DNA from 4 places in the Actinoplanes sp. ATCC 53533 genome. Region 2 is predicted to be linked to each of the others. Evidence: riboswitches for the same ligand, from Rfam matches in the RefSeq annotation. Region 2 holds a riboswitch; each other region holds the start of a gene.

Region 1 (3,451 bases), on a different contig from region 2:
CAGTGGCTGGTCGGTGCGGACGAATGACCAGGCCAGGATCGTGACCGGGCCGGTGAGCATGCCCTTGACCGGGCGGTTGGTCAGCGATTGGGCGTAGGTGGACCACTCGACGGTCATCGGGTGCTCGCGGGTGACGTCGCCGTGGATGATCGGCGGGCGTACGCATCGTGAGCCGTAGGACTGCACCCAGCCCTGCTCGGTCGCGGCGAAGCCGCCGAGCTGTTCGCCGAAGTACTGGACCATGTCGTTGCGTTCCGGTTCGCCGTGCACGAGCACGTCCAGGCCGAGGTCTTCCTGCAGCCTGATCACGTGCGCTACTTCGGCGCGCATCCGCTCGGTGTAGCCGGCGTCGTCCAGGGTTCCGGCGCGCCGGGCGGCGCGGGCCTTGCGTAGGTCGTCGGTCTGCGGGAACGATCCGATCGTCGTGGTCGGCAACGCCGGCAGGTGCAGCCGCGCCTGTTGTGCCCGCGCTCGTTCGGCGTAGTCGCCGCGCCGCAGCTGCGCCGGATGGAGCGCATCCAGCCGGGCCCGGACGGAGGTGTCACGCCAGTGCGCGGGTGGCGCGGGCAGCGGGGCGGGCAGCGCCGCGACGCCGTCGCGCAGGGCGCGGCCGAGCAGGACGACCTCGTCGACCTTCTGCCGGGCGAAGGCGAGCCGTTCCCGCAGCGCCGGCGCGAGGCTGGTCTCGGCCGCCAGGTCGACCGGCACGTGCAGCAGCGAGCAGGAGCTGGACACCGAGACGTTGTCGGCGAGACCGGTGAGGGTCGCACCGACGGCCACGGCGGCGCGCAGGTCGGTGCGCCAGACGTTGTGCCCGTCGACCAGCCCGGCGACGATCGTTCTGCCCCGCAACGGTCCGGCCGCGGCGAGCCGGGCCAGGTTGCCGGGTCCGGCGACCAGGTCGAGGCCGAGCGCCTCGACCGGGGTGTCGAGCAGGGCGGGCAGGGCGTCGCCGAGCTCACCGAAGTAGGTCGCGACGAAGATCCGCGGCCGCCGGTCAAGCCCGCCGAGGCGGTGGTAGACGGCTCTCAGGGCGTCGATCTCCGCCGGGGTACGGTCGGCGACGTACGCGGGCTCGTCGAGCTGCACCCACGGCACCCCGGCGTCGGCGAGCGCGCCGAGGATCCCGGCGTACGCGTCGGTAAGCTCGCCGAGCCGGTCGAACGGGTTGCCCGCGGCCTCGGCCGGCTTGGCCAGCAGCAGGAACGTGGCCGGGCCGACCAGGACCGGGCGGGTGGTGATGCCGAGCGCCGCCGCCTGCGCGAACTCCCGCAGCGCCTGCTCCGGCCGGGCCCGGAAGACGGTCTCGTCGGCGATCTCCGGCACGAGGTAGTGGTAGTTGGTGTCGAACCACTTCGTCAGCTCGAGCGCCGGCTGGGCCTGCGCCCCGCGGGCCATCGCGAAGTAGGTGTCCAATTCGGACAGGCCGAGCCGGGCGAACCGGTCCGGGATCGCACCGACCGCGACGGCCGTGTCCAGGACGTGGTCGTAGTAGGAGAACGTGTTGGACGGGATCGCGTCCAGGCGGGCGTCCCGCAGGGTGCGCCAGACGTCGGTGCGCAGTGCGGCGGCCGTCCGCTCCAGGGCGGCGGCGTCGATGCGGCCGCCCCAGTACGCCTCGACGGCGTGTTTGAGCTCCCGGTTGCTGCCGATGCGGGGATAGCCGAGCACGGTGCTCTGCCCGAATCCGGTGGTGGTCATGGGGCGTCCTTCCCTCGAAGTGCCCGACGGGTCACGCGAGGGTGCGGGAAGGCCACGACGACAACAGCACCGTGGTCTCGCCCGAGCCCTCCCGAGGGGCCGTCGGCGGCGCACGCAGTGCTGCGTACGCGGTGCGGGCAGGTCTTCGGACTCGCGGGCACGACCGGAAGGTCTCCGGTCACCTACTGGCCGTCGCTTCCCAGGCGCTCACACACCCAGTGCGTATGACGGCGGTCGTTCCTGCTCACCGCTGCGGGGCAGTCCCGGTCTCACACCGGGTTCCCTCTTACGACACCCCACCGCGAAGCGGGGTGAACCAGCACTGCCCGCCATCGTAGAACGGTCATGACATTTGTCATCGGTGGGGCGGTAATTGTGCATGGGAACCGGTGCGCGCCGGCACTACGGCGGCGGCCGCCGGGCCCGAAGACTCAAATGCATGAGTAGCGCACTTGCTATCGCCTTGACCTCGGTTTTAGCCCTGTCCACCGCCGCGCCCTCGCCCGTGCTGCCCGCGCCCGTCCGGGCCGCGGGTGAGCCGGCCACCCAGCTGGTCCTGCCCCGGCCCACCGGCCCCGAACGCATCGGTACGGTGTCGCTGCACCTGGTCGACCGGTCGCGGCCGGATCCGTGGGTGTCGAGCGAGCGGGCCCGCGAGATCATGGTCCAGCTCTGGTATCCGGCGAGCGACGTCCGCCGGCATCCGCGGGCGCCCTGGGTGTCGCCGGGGGTGGCCGAGCGGATCAATCCGCCCGGCTCGCCGGTCATCCTGCCGGTGACCCACGCGTACGCGGACGCCCCGGTCCGGCCGGGCCGCCACCCGGTCGTGCTGTACTCGCCGGGCTTCGGGCTGGAGCGCACCGCCAGCACCGCGCTCGTCGAGGAGCTGGCGAGCCGCGGCTACATCGTGGTCACGATCGACCACACCCACGACGCGCAGCTGGTCGAGTTTCCCGGCGGCCGGATCGCGACCCACGCCGTCCCGCCGCCGACCGGGCCCGACGACGACGGCGAACAGGTCATCGACACCGCACGCGAGGCCCGGGTCGCCGACACCCGTTTCACGCTCGACCGGCTGGCCGCGATCAACCGGGGCCACAACCCGGACGAGGAGCGGCGCCGGCTGCCACGCGGCCTGAAGGGTGCGCTGGACCTGGCCCGGGTCGGGATGTTCGGCCACTCGCTCGGCGGTGCGACCGCCGCCGAGACGATGCACGAGGACCCGCGGGTCAGGGCCGGCATCAACCTGGACGGCACCCTCTCCGGCGCGGTTGTCGCCGCCGGGCTGCGCCGGCCGTTCGCGCTGATGAGTTCGGACGGCCACGGTCGCGCCGACGACGAGACGTGGCTCGCGATCTGGCCGCGCCTGCGTGGCCCCCGCTACGACCTGCAGCTGGCCGGCTCGGGGCACATGTCGTTCACCGACTTTCAGGTGCTGCTGCCGCAGATCGGCATTCCGGCCGAGGACCTGGTGCCGGGGTACGGGACGATCGACGGCTCGCGTTCGATCACCGTGCAGCGCGCGTACGTCCTGGCGTTCTTCGATCGGTACCTGCGCAACGGCAACGGCCACCTGCTCGCCGGGCCGTCCCGGCGATACCCGGAGATGCGGTTTACGCCATGACCAGTCAGGCAGTCATCGAGGTACGCGGGCTGAGCCGCCGCTATGGCGGCGCGCAGGGGTTCGAGGCCGTACGGGGGGTGTCGTTCTCCGTCGAGCGGGGCGAGTTGTTCGCGCTGCTCGGGACGA
Region 2 (3,451 bases):
GGTCGGCCGCACCCTCCGGCCGGTCGGCCGCGTTCTCCGGCCCACCGGCCGCGCTCGCCGGCCCCTCGGCAGCGTCCCGGGGCGCCTGCTCCGTCGCGCCGGGCGCCTCGGCGGAGGGCCCGTCACCCGGCGGAGGGCTGCGGTCCGGGCTTCCATCGCCCGGGCCGTCGGTGCCGGGCCCGCCGCCCGGGCCGCCGTCATCAGGGCCGTTGCCGTCCGGGCCGCCCTCGGGCGTCGGCGGGTCCTCGTCGGGGTCCTCCCGGGCGGCCTGGTCCAGGGCCTCTTCCAGGCGCTGCTCGTCGGTGCCCGGCGGGTCGAGCGGGTCCGTGCGCCGGCGGTGCGGCAGCGCGAGGCGGGCCGCGTCGCGGATGTCCTCCGCGGTGACCCGGTCGCGGCCGTGCCAGGCGGCCAGCGCCACGGCGCACCGGGCCACCACGATGTCGGCCCGCATGCCGTCGACGCCGTAGGCCAGGCACACCCGGGCGATCCGGTCCAGCTCGGCGTCCGGCAGGTCGACGCGGGGCACCGCCGCCCGCGCGACCACGATCCGCTCGGCCAGGGCGCTCTCGTCGCCGGCGAACCGGGCCGCGAACGCATCCGGGCCCGCCTCGTACGCCAGGCGGCGGCGGACCACCTCGGCGCGCAGCTTCGCGTCGCGGGGGGCGGCGACCGTGACGACCAGGCCGAACCGGTCGACGAGCTGCGGGCGCGGCTCGCCCTCCTCCGGATTCATCGTGCCGACCAGCAGGAACCGGGCCGCGTGCTTGACCGACACCCCGTCGCGCTCGACGTGCGCCCGGCCCATCGCCGCCGCGTCGAGCAGCAGATCCACCAGGTGGTCGGGCAGCAGGTTGACCTCGTCGACATAGAGGGCGCCGCGGTGCGCGGCGGCGAGCAGGCCCGGTTCGTACGCCTTCACGCCGTCGGCGAGCGCCCGCTGGATGTCCAGGGTGCCGACCACCCGGTCCTCGGTGGCGCCGACCGGCAGCTCGACCAGGGCGGCGGGGCGGTGCCCGCGCGGCGCGCCGGGCTCGTGCGGCCCGTCGGGGCAGCCCGCGTCGGGCGCGGCCGGATCGCAGGCGAAGCGGCAGCCCCGGACGACGTCGACCTCGGGCAGCAGCGCGGCCAGGGCACGGACGACGGTCGACTTGGCGGTGCCCTTCTCGCCGCGGACCAGGACCCCGCCGACGGCGGGTGACACGGCGGTCAGCAGCAGCGCGAGCCGCAGGTCGTCGAGGCCGACGACGGCAGAGAACGGGTACGGCGTCACGCCCGGTCCTTTCCGCGGGTCCGCGCCCGCGTGTGGAAGGTGCGAGCGACCGGAGTCTCCTGACTTCCGGGGCAGGCCCCGGTCACAGTGGCGGGACCGTCCCGGTCTCCCACCGGGTTCCTCCACTGCCGCTCGCGAGCCACTCTTTCTCACGGCGCGGCACGCCGTCAACGCGGGGGTACGTGGGCATCCTCACGGCCGGCGCGGGCCGTCCGGGCTCAGCCGGTGCGGCCGACGGCCTTCTCCGTGTCGGGCAGCGGCTCCGGGGCCAGCTTGTCCAGCTCGGTGAGGACGTCGGTGACCGCCAGCGCCGACCGCTCCACCAGCGGCCGCATCCGGCGGTACAGGGCCGCGTTGCGCGGGTCCGGGCGCTCGTGCTCGGTGATCGCCACCAGGGCCGCCGCCCGGTCCAGGTCGGGCAGCTCGCCCAGCGCGTGCCGGCCCAGCAGGCAGGCGCCGAGCGCGGTGCCCTCGGGCGACTCCGCGACGGCGACGGGCAGGTCCAGGGCCGCGGCGAGGATGCCCACCCACAGCTCCGAGGCGACCGCGCCGCCGGTGGCCCGGACCTCGGTCATCGCGATGCCCTCGTCGGCGAAGGTGTCGCGGACCAGCGCGAGCTGCTGGCACACTCCCTCGACGGCGGCCCGGACCAGGTGCGCCCGGCCGTGCTCGCGGCGCAGCCCGAGATAGGCCCCGCGCATCCCCCCGCGCCACCACGGCGCCCGCTCGCCCAGCAGGTACGGCAGGCAGAGCAGCCCTTCGCTGCCCGGCTCGACGCCGGCGGCCTCGGTCAGCAGCGCGGCATCGCGCACGTCGGCGTCCTCACCCGCCGCGGCCGTCCGGTCGAAGCTGCCCGCGAAGGTCTCGCCCGCCCAGCGCACCACGGACCCGGCGTTGTTGACCGCGCCGCCGACGACCCAGCGGTCCTCGGTGAGCGCGTAGCAGAACAGCCGCCCGGCCTTGTCCGCCGTCGGGCCGTTCACGACGGTGCGCAGGGCGCCGCTGGTGCCCAGGGAGACGGCCGCGACCCCGGCCGGCGTGGCGCCCACGCCCAGGTTGGCCAGCGGTCCGTCGGCGGCGCCGATGATCAGCGGAAGGTCCACGGGCAGCCCGGCGGCGACCGCCACCTCGCGCTTGAGGCGCAGCTGCCGGGCGGTCGGCACGACCTCGGCGAGCTGACCGGTACGGACGCCGGCGAGCTCCAGCGCCTCGGGGTCCCAGCGGCGCTCGTGGATGTCGTACATGCCGGTGCCGGAGGCGACCGAGAGGTCCAGCAGGAAGCCCTCGTCGGCCAGGCCGGCCAGGACGACCTCCTTGACGCCGCCCCAGCGTGGGGTGTCGCGCAGGGTGCCCGGGTCGGCGGCGCCCCACCAGGCGAGCTTGGTCAGCGGGGACATCGGGTGCACCGGCGTCCCGGTCCGGGCCTGCAGGTGCTTCGCCCGGCCGGACGCCACGATCCGCTCGCTCTGCCCGGACGCCCGGTTGTCCGCCCAGGTGATCAGCGGGCCCAGCGGGGCGCCGCCGGCATCCATCGGCACCAGGCCGTGCAGGAACGCGCTGAGGCTCACGGCCAGCACCCGGTCGCCCTGGTCGCGGGCCTGCCGGGCGACCGTGACCAGCGCCTCGATCGCCGCGTCGCGCAACCGGCCGGGGTCGAGCTCGGCGTGCCCCGGGCCGGGCACCGACAGCGGGTAGTGCACGCTCGTCACGGCGCGCACCTCGCCCCTCGGCCCGGCGGTGATGGCCTTGGTCGCGGTGGTTCCGGTGTCGATACCGATGACGACGTCCATGCGGCCTCCCTGATCGCAGACAGACATGCCCGTTCGAGGCGCGACCCAAGCCGGCGGTGCGGCCCGGACTGTCCTGCCGACCTTAGAGGGTGAACCGGACGGGCTGTCCCTTCGCGGGCGTGACCTCGACCTCCCGCGCGGCGGCCGGCAGCAGCGCCGCGTACCCGGCGATCGGTAGCCAGTCCCCCCGGGCCACCCGGTAGCGCAGCTTGCCGGCGCCGGCGACGACGACGCCCTGGCCGTCGGGCAGCCGCACCCGCACGGGCAGCGGCGCGGCGAGTGCGGGGAAGCCCAGCAGGACCGGATCCGGGGTGCCGAGGGACAGGAAGAGCCGGATACGGTCGTCGGTGCCGGTCAGGGTCTGCACGACGAACTGGCGGCGGTCCGCCGT
Region 3 (3,451 bases), on a different contig from region 2:
CGGCCACCCCGGACAGGATCAGCGTGGCGGGAGTCCGGGCCCGGCCGCCGGCGCCGCCCAGCAGCCAGGTCAGCGCGACGGCGCCGACGGCACCCACGAAGGCCGCCAGCGGCACACCGATCGGCAGCTCGGTGGTGGTGTCGCCGCCCGCCGACCGGAACGCGATGACGGCCGTCACCCCGAGGCCCGCACCGGCCGCGACCCCGAGCAGGTGCGGATCGGCGAGCGGGTTGCGGAAGACGCCCTGGTAGGCGGCGCCGGCGAGGGCGAGCAGCGCGCCGACGAGCAACCCGAGCACGACCCTGGGCAGGCGCAACTCCGTGACGATGGCAACCTCGCGGGCGCTCAGGCCGCTGTCGATCCGTACCCCCGGAAGCAGATCGAGCAGCTCGGCCGCGACACCGGCGGGCGGCAGCGGGACCGGCCCGAAGGCGATGCCCGCGACCAGCGCGACGACCACGGCGAGCAGGCCACCGGCCAGCCAGCCGGCCCGCAGACCGGCCGGCCGCGGCCGGTCTGTCACGCCGGGACCCTGGCCACCGCATCGGCGACGGACTGCACCAGGTCGACCACCCGCGGCCCCCACCGCGAGGCGATATCGTCGTCCAGGGCCACGATCTGGTCCTTCTCCACCGCGGTGATCGCCGCCCAGCCCTTCCGCGCCTTGACCGTCGCCGGCGACTGCCCGCAGCACTTGCTGTCCGCTAGGAAGATCAGGTCGGGGTTCGCCGCGACCAGCGCCTCCGGCGAGAGCTGCGGATAACCGTCCTTGGCGCCGTCCGGATCGGCGGCGTCGGCGACGTTGGTGAGCCCGAACAGCGCGAAAATGGACCCGATGAAGGTCTTGGACGTCGCGGAATACAGGGTCTGGTCGATCTCGTAGTAGTAGCTCAGCGACCCGGCGCGGGCCGGCACCCCCTGCACGATCTTGTCGATCTGCGCCCGCATCCGCCCCACCAGCGCCGCCGACTCGCCCCGATGGCCCGTCAACGCGCCAAGCTGCTCGATCTGCCGGTAGGAATCGTCGATCACCTTGGCGGCGGGAGCGAACAGCACAGGGATCTTGAGCCTGCCGAGCTGGTCGACGATCTTGTCGAGGTCATCCGAGACAACCACCAGGTCGGGGTTCCGCCCGGCGATGGCCTCCGCGTTCGGCTTGAAGCCGGACAGGTCGGTGCGCGGGGCGTCCACCGGATAGGTCGACTGGTCGTCAACGGCCACCACCTGCGGACCGGCGCCGATGGCGAACAGCATCTCGGTCGCGGTGGGCGCGAGCGACACGATCCGTTCGGGCCGCTCGGCCAAGGTCAACGAACCCACCGTGACCGGGAAAGAGTCACCGCCCGGCCCGGCGGACGGCCCCGGGCCGTCGTCGGATCCACCGCCGCCACACCCGCCGAGCAGCAAAGCACCGGCCGCGATCGCGGCCGTCAAAACACGTCTCATCCTGTCCTCCTGTCGGCCGAGGCTGCGGTGCATCGCCGACCGGAACAGGGACCCGGCCCGCGAGGCGCCCCTCCCCGAGAGCGCTGAATCGCGACCGGCGCGCAGGCGACCTGGCTTGACCCTCCAAAAGGGCTCACAGTTGCGGGACAGCGCCGGAATCCCACCGGCTTCGCTGCGACGCGGTCCCCCTGAAACTAACCCAGACCGCCGGTTCTCGCGCAAAACCGAGGTCAAGTTCAAGATCAAATTCATGTCGTGCCTGGTTGCATGGTGCTGACCGTCGCTCCCGCCGACACCGGGAGAGGGCGGCCAATCGCCTGGCGGCTCATGAACCGGCCGCCCTCCCCCTGCCAGGTCCGTGCGTGGAACCCCGCCCTCCCGCTCACCGTCGGCAAGACCCGCCAGCCGCCTGGTTCGGACTATCCGGGCTGGCCTGGTTTTGGTGCGGCGCGGACGTGTGCGCGTTCGCCTTGTTTGCCGATCAGGCTGAGGAATTCGACGGGGCCGGAGCTGGTGGCCCCGAACCAGTGCGGGGTGCGGGTGTCGAACTCCGCGGCCTCCCCGGGCTTGAGGATCAGATTGTGCTCGCCGAGGACCAGGCGCAGCGTGCCGTTGAGGACGTAGGCCCAGTCGTAGCCCTCGTGGGTGCGCAGGTCGGGCTCGCGATCGTCGGCCCCGGCCGGCAGCACGAACTTGTAGGCCTGGATGCCTCCCGGCCTGCGGGTCAGGGGCAGGATCGTCGATCCGTCGCTGCGGGTGATGGGGCGCAGGTTGATGCGGGGGTCGCCGGTCGGTGGCGCGCCGACGAGCTCGTCGAGGGTGACGCCGTAGACCCGGGCGAGCGGCAGGAGCTGCTCGAGCGTGGGACGGCGCAGGCCCGCTTCGAGCCTGGACAGCGTGCTGGCGGAGATGCCGGTTTCCTCCGCGAGGTCGGTGAGCGTGATAGCGCGGCGGAGCCGAAGGTGCTTCAGCCGCGGCCCGACAGCGTCAAGCGTGCGATCCACTTCCTCATCCATGCCCCCAGTTTGCCATTTGGCAAGAAGCTTTGCGCATCGCACCGCTGCCGATCACAGTCGTCGGTACCCACGAAGACGGTGAAGGAGCAGGTCAGATGGCCGAGCAGCACGAATTCGACCAGGGCTACTGGGAGCGGCGCTGGCACCAGGCGCACCATGACGGACCCGGAGCCATGGACGGGAGTCCCCCGAATCCGCATCTCGTCCGCGAGACCGGCAGCCTGGTCCCGGGCACGGCGCTGGATGCCGGGTGCGGTGCCGGGGCCGAGGCGATCTGGCTCGCCTCGCACGGCTGGCAGGTCACCGCGGCCGACATCGCGGCCGAGGCCCTCGCCCGCGCCGCCGGGCGCGCGACGGACATTGAGGTGTCCGGGCACGTGCGGTGGGTTGGAGCGGACCTGACCGTCTGGGACCCGGGCATGCGGTTCGACCTGGTCACGACGCACTACGCGCACCCCGCGATGCCGCAGCTGGCCTTCTACGACCGCATTTCCGCATGGGTGGCGCCCGGCGGCACCCTGCTGATCGTCGGGCATCTGCACGCCTCGGGAGCGACCGGGCACGGGCACCACCCGCCCGCCGAGGCATCGGTCACCCTCACGGACATCACCGCCGGCCTGGACAGCACCAAGTGGACGGTCGTCACCGCCGCGGAGCACATCCGCACGGTCACCGGCCCCGGCGGCCAGGCGAAGCCACTGCACGACGTCGTCGTGCGCGCCACCCGACGCCCCTGATCACCCCCCGCGCACAAACGAAAGGTCCGTGCATGATCTCCCCTGATGTGGCTCCCCCGGTGGACGCCGCCGACCCAACGATTCATGACCCCCGCCGGCGTCGCGCGATCCTGGTCGCGGTGTGCATCGCCCTCATGGCGGTCATCGCCTCGGTTTCCGGGCTGAACGTCGCCCAGCAGGAGATCGCCCTCGCGTTCGGCGCCTCGCAGAGCACCGTCCTGTGGATCATCAACACCTACACCATCAGCCTGG
Region 4 (3,451 bases), on a different contig from region 2:
GTCCTTGACCGGCCGAGCTGGGCGGCACTCACCGGCCCGCACGCGCGGTTCGCCCGGATCGTCGGTTACGCCGCACGCTACGACCCGGAAGTGGCACCGTTCTTCGCCCTTGAGAACGCCGCCGACCCTCGCTGCTGGGACGACCTGGCCACACTGGCAGGCCCCGGCACCGAGCTGTCGATCTCGGCGACCCCACCGGCCGGGGTGGACTGGGAGATCCACGGCACCCGCGGCACCCTGCAACTGGTCGGCGCCACCGTACCGGCCGTACCGGATCCGGAAGCAACCATGCTGACGGCGGAGGACGTCCCCGAAATGATCGATCTGGTCCGCCGGACCGAGCCCGGCCCGTTCGGGCCGCGAACCATCGAGCTTGGCACCTACCTGGGCATCCGGCGCGACGGCAGGCTGGTGGCGATGGCCGGCGAGCGGATCCGGCCGCCGGGCTGGAGCGAGATCAGCGCGGTCTGCACCGATCCCGCCTATCGCCGTCGCGGCCTGGCGGCGCGGCTCGTGCTCGCCGTCGCAGCCGAGATCTACGACCGTGGCGAGCGCCCTTTCCTGCACACCGTGGCGGCCAACGCTCCCGCGAACCGCCTGTTCACGTCGCTCGGCTTCGTGCGCCGCAAGGAGCAGCGAACCGTGTCGTTGCGCGTGCCGGTCAGCCCAGCACCGTCGCCGCGATCTTGAGGTCGTCGACCAGGCCACGGTAGGCGGCGTCCCGGTCGTCGGCCCGCAGCACCGCGGACGGGTGGATGGTGGCCAGCGCGCGTGACTCGACGCCCGGGAAGTCCTGCGGTCGCTGCGCCGAGGCCGGCCACGGCAACAGCTCGCCACGCGACCTCGTCACCCGGAACGACGGTCCGAACAGGGCTTTGGCGGCGGTGGCACCGAGCGCCACCACCAGATCCGGCTTGAGCAGCGAGAACTCGGCGACCAGCCAGGGGCGGCAGGCCGCGATGTGCGCAGGGCCCGGGGTCTGGTGAATACGGCGCTGGCCGCGCATCTCGAAGCGGAAGTGCTTCACGGTGTTGGTCAAGTAGATGATCGACGGGTCTATGCCGGCGTCGCCGACCGCATCGCGCAGGAGCCGTCCCGCGGGACCCACGAAGGGCAGGCCCCGCTGATCCTCGATGTCGCCGGGCTGCTCCCCCACCAGCACCAGCCGGGCGTGTTCGGCGCCCCGGCCGAATACCACCTGAGTGGCGTTCTCGTGGAGCTCGCAGCCTCGGCAGCCGGGCGCCGCCGCCTTGAGCTCGTCGAGGCTGTGCGCGTCGGCTGGAATGAACTCCTGGGCACCGGGCGGGGCTTGCGTCATAGCCATGCAGACGTTTTACCCCCTCGCCTCTGGTCCACGCGCGGGGGCTCACCCGCTCGAGCATGATCCGACACGCCGACACGACATGTTGGGTTGTACATCGCACACCACACCTAGATATGGTGTTGCCCGCAGCTGGTTCGGCCGTCCCTCCAGGACGGTGCGAGGCAAGAGGGAACCCGGTGAGAGACCGGGACTGCCCCCGCAGCGGTGAGCGGGAACGACCGCCGTCATCAAGCACTGGGCCCGGGCCCGGGAAGCGACGGCCACTAGGCGACCGGCAACGGTCAGGCCCGCGAGTCCGAAGACCTGCCAGCGCGCCGCACGCTTTCGCGTGCGGCGGTCCGAGGCCGCGTGGGACAGCCGACGCCACTTCAGGTGTACGCGCACAGCCGCGTTCGCCGGCGTCCTCCTGCGCGCCCGAAGACCGTTCCGCCAACGGGCTCGCGAGGAGAGAGAGTTCATGACGGTCACGCAGGACGAGACTGCGTACGATCCCGCCGTGCCGGAGCAACGCCGGCACGCGATGCAGGTGCGCAAGCGCAACGGCGCGACCGAGTCGGTCGACGTCAACAAGATCGTCAAGGCGGTCGAGCGCTGGGTCGCCGACCTTGACGAGGTCGACCCGCTGCGGGTCGCCACGAAGACCATCAGCGGTCTCTACGACGGTGCGACCACCGCGGAGCTGGACAAGCTGTCGATCCAGACGGCCGCGGAGCTGATCGGCGAGGAACCTCAGTATTCGCGGCTGGCGGCCCGGCTGCTGGCGGCCTTCGTCGACAAGGAGGTTCGCGGGCAGGGCATCGCGAGCTTCAGCCAGTCGATCGCCCGCGGCCACGCGGAGGGGCTGATCGGTGACGAGACCGCCGCCTTCGTGGCCAAGAACGCGCGCAAGCTCGACGACGCCGTGGATCCGTCCGGCGATCTGCGCTTCGAATACTTCGGGTTGCGGACGGTAGCGGACCGTTACCTGCTGCGTCATCCGCGATCCCGCCTGGTCGTGGAGACGCCGCAGTACTGGCTGTTGCGGGTCGCCTGCGGCCTGTCCACCAACGCAGGTGAGGCGATCGCGTTCTACCGGCTGATGTCGTCGCTGGCCTACCTGCCCAGCTCGCCGACGCTCTTCAACTCCGGCACGCGCCACACCCAGATGTCGTCGTGCTTCCTGGTGGATTCGCCGAAGGACGAGCTCGACTCGATCTACGAGCGATATCAGCAGGTGGCGCGGTTGTCGAAGTTCGCCGGCGGGATCGGCATCTCGTGGTCGCGGGTGCGGGGCCGCGGCGCGCTGATCCGCGGCACCAACGGGCAGTCCAACGGCATCGTGCCGTTCCTGCGCACGCTCGACGCCAGCGTGGCCGCCGTCAACCAGGGCGGCCGGCGCAAGGGCGCGGCCTGCGTCTACCTCGAGCCGTGGCACCCGGACATCGAGGAATTCCTGGAGCTGCGGGACAACACCGGTGAGGATGCCCGCCGTACGCACAACCTGAACCTGGCCAACTGGATCCCGGACGAGTTCATGCGCCGGGTCGAGGCCGACGAGGACTGGTCGCTCGTGGACCCGTCGGAGGCGCCGGAGCTGCCGGATCTCTATGGCGAGGAGTTCGACGCCGCATACCGGGTCGCGGAGAAGAAGGCGGTCAAGACCGTCAAGGCCCGCGATCTGTACGGGCGGATGATGCGCACGCTGGCGCAGACCGGCAACGGCTGGATGACGTTCAAGGACCCGTCGAACCGGCTGAGCAACCAGACCGGCGCGCCGGGCAACACGGTCCACCTGTCGAACCTCTGCACGGAGATCCTCGAGGTCACTTCGGACGACGAGACGGCCGTCTGCAACCTCGGCTCCATCAACCTCGCCGGGCATCTGCGGGGCGAGGAGGTGGACTGGGAGAAGCTGCGCGCGACCGTGCGGACCGCGGTCGCTTTCCTGGACCGGGTCATCGACATCAACTACTACCCGAGCGAGCAGGCCGCGGCGAGCAATCCGCGGTGGCGGCCGGTCGGGCTCGGGCTGATGGGCCTGCAGGACGCGTTCTTCGCGTTGCGGCTGCCCTTCGACTCGCCTGCCGCGCAGGAACTCAGCACGCTGGTCGCCGAGGAGATCTACCTGACCGCGCTGGAGAGCTCGGC

The links. Region 2 has a riboswitch for cobalamin ahead of DMB66_RS57810 (VWA domain-containing protein). Riboswitches for the same ligand answer to the same signal wherever they lie in the genome.
Region 1: linked by a shared signal. The riboswitch ahead of metE (5-methyltetrahydropteroyltriglutamate--homocysteine S-methyltransferase) and the one ahead of DMB66_RS57810 (VWA domain-containing protein) in region 2 are both predicted to bind cobalamin.
Region 3: linked by a shared signal. The riboswitch ahead of DMB66_RS18460 (ABC transporter substrate-binding protein) and the one ahead of DMB66_RS57810 (VWA domain-containing protein) in region 2 are both predicted to bind cobalamin.
Region 4: linked by a shared signal. The riboswitch ahead of DMB66_RS54755 (ribonucleoside-diphosphate reductase subunit alpha) and the one ahead of DMB66_RS57810 (VWA domain-containing protein) in region 2 are both predicted to bind cobalamin.

What each region holds. Positions count from the first base shown of each region.
Region 1 covers NZ_QHHV01000149.1:20,564-24,014, reverse strand. The annotation lists gene metE (5-methyltetrahydropteroyltriglutamate--homocysteine S-methyltransferase) at 1-1,701, opposite strand, end outside; cobalamin riboswitch at 1,820-2,037, opposite strand; gene DMB66_RS40315 (hydrolase) at 2,141-3,325, shown strand; gene DMB66_RS40310 (ABC transporter ATP-binding protein) at 3,322-3,451, shown strand, end outside.
Region 2 covers NZ_QHHV01000383.1:3,509-6,959, reverse strand. The annotation lists gene DMB66_RS57810 (VWA domain-containing protein) at 1-1,270, opposite strand, end outside; cobalamin riboswitch at 1,301-1,428, opposite strand; gene DMB66_RS57805 (gluconokinase) at 1,489-3,060, opposite strand; gene DMB66_RS57800 (hypothetical protein) at 3,143-3,451, opposite strand, start outside.
Region 3 covers NZ_QHHV01000054.1:2,139-5,589, reverse strand. The annotation lists gene DMB66_RS18465 (iron ABC transporter permease) at 1-523, opposite strand, end outside; gene DMB66_RS18460 (ABC transporter substrate-binding protein) at 520-1,446, opposite strand; cobalamin riboswitch at 1,536-1,670, opposite strand; gene DMB66_RS18455 (helix-turn-helix domain-containing protein) at 1,866-2,462, opposite strand; gene DMB66_RS18450 (bifunctional 2-polyprenyl-6-hydroxyphenol methylase/3-demethylubiquinol 3-O-methyltransferase UbiG) at 2,558-3,199, shown strand; gene DMB66_RS18445 (MFS transporter) at 3,232-3,451, shown strand, end outside.
Region 4 covers NZ_QHHV01000304.1:1,321-4,771, forward strand. The annotation lists gene DMB66_RS54745 (GNAT family N-acetyltransferase) at 1-690, shown strand, start outside; gene DMB66_RS54750 (UdgX family uracil-DNA binding protein) at 662-1,324, opposite strand; cobalamin riboswitch at 1,438-1,650, shown strand; gene DMB66_RS54755 (ribonucleoside-diphosphate reductase subunit alpha) at 1,782-3,451, shown strand, end outside.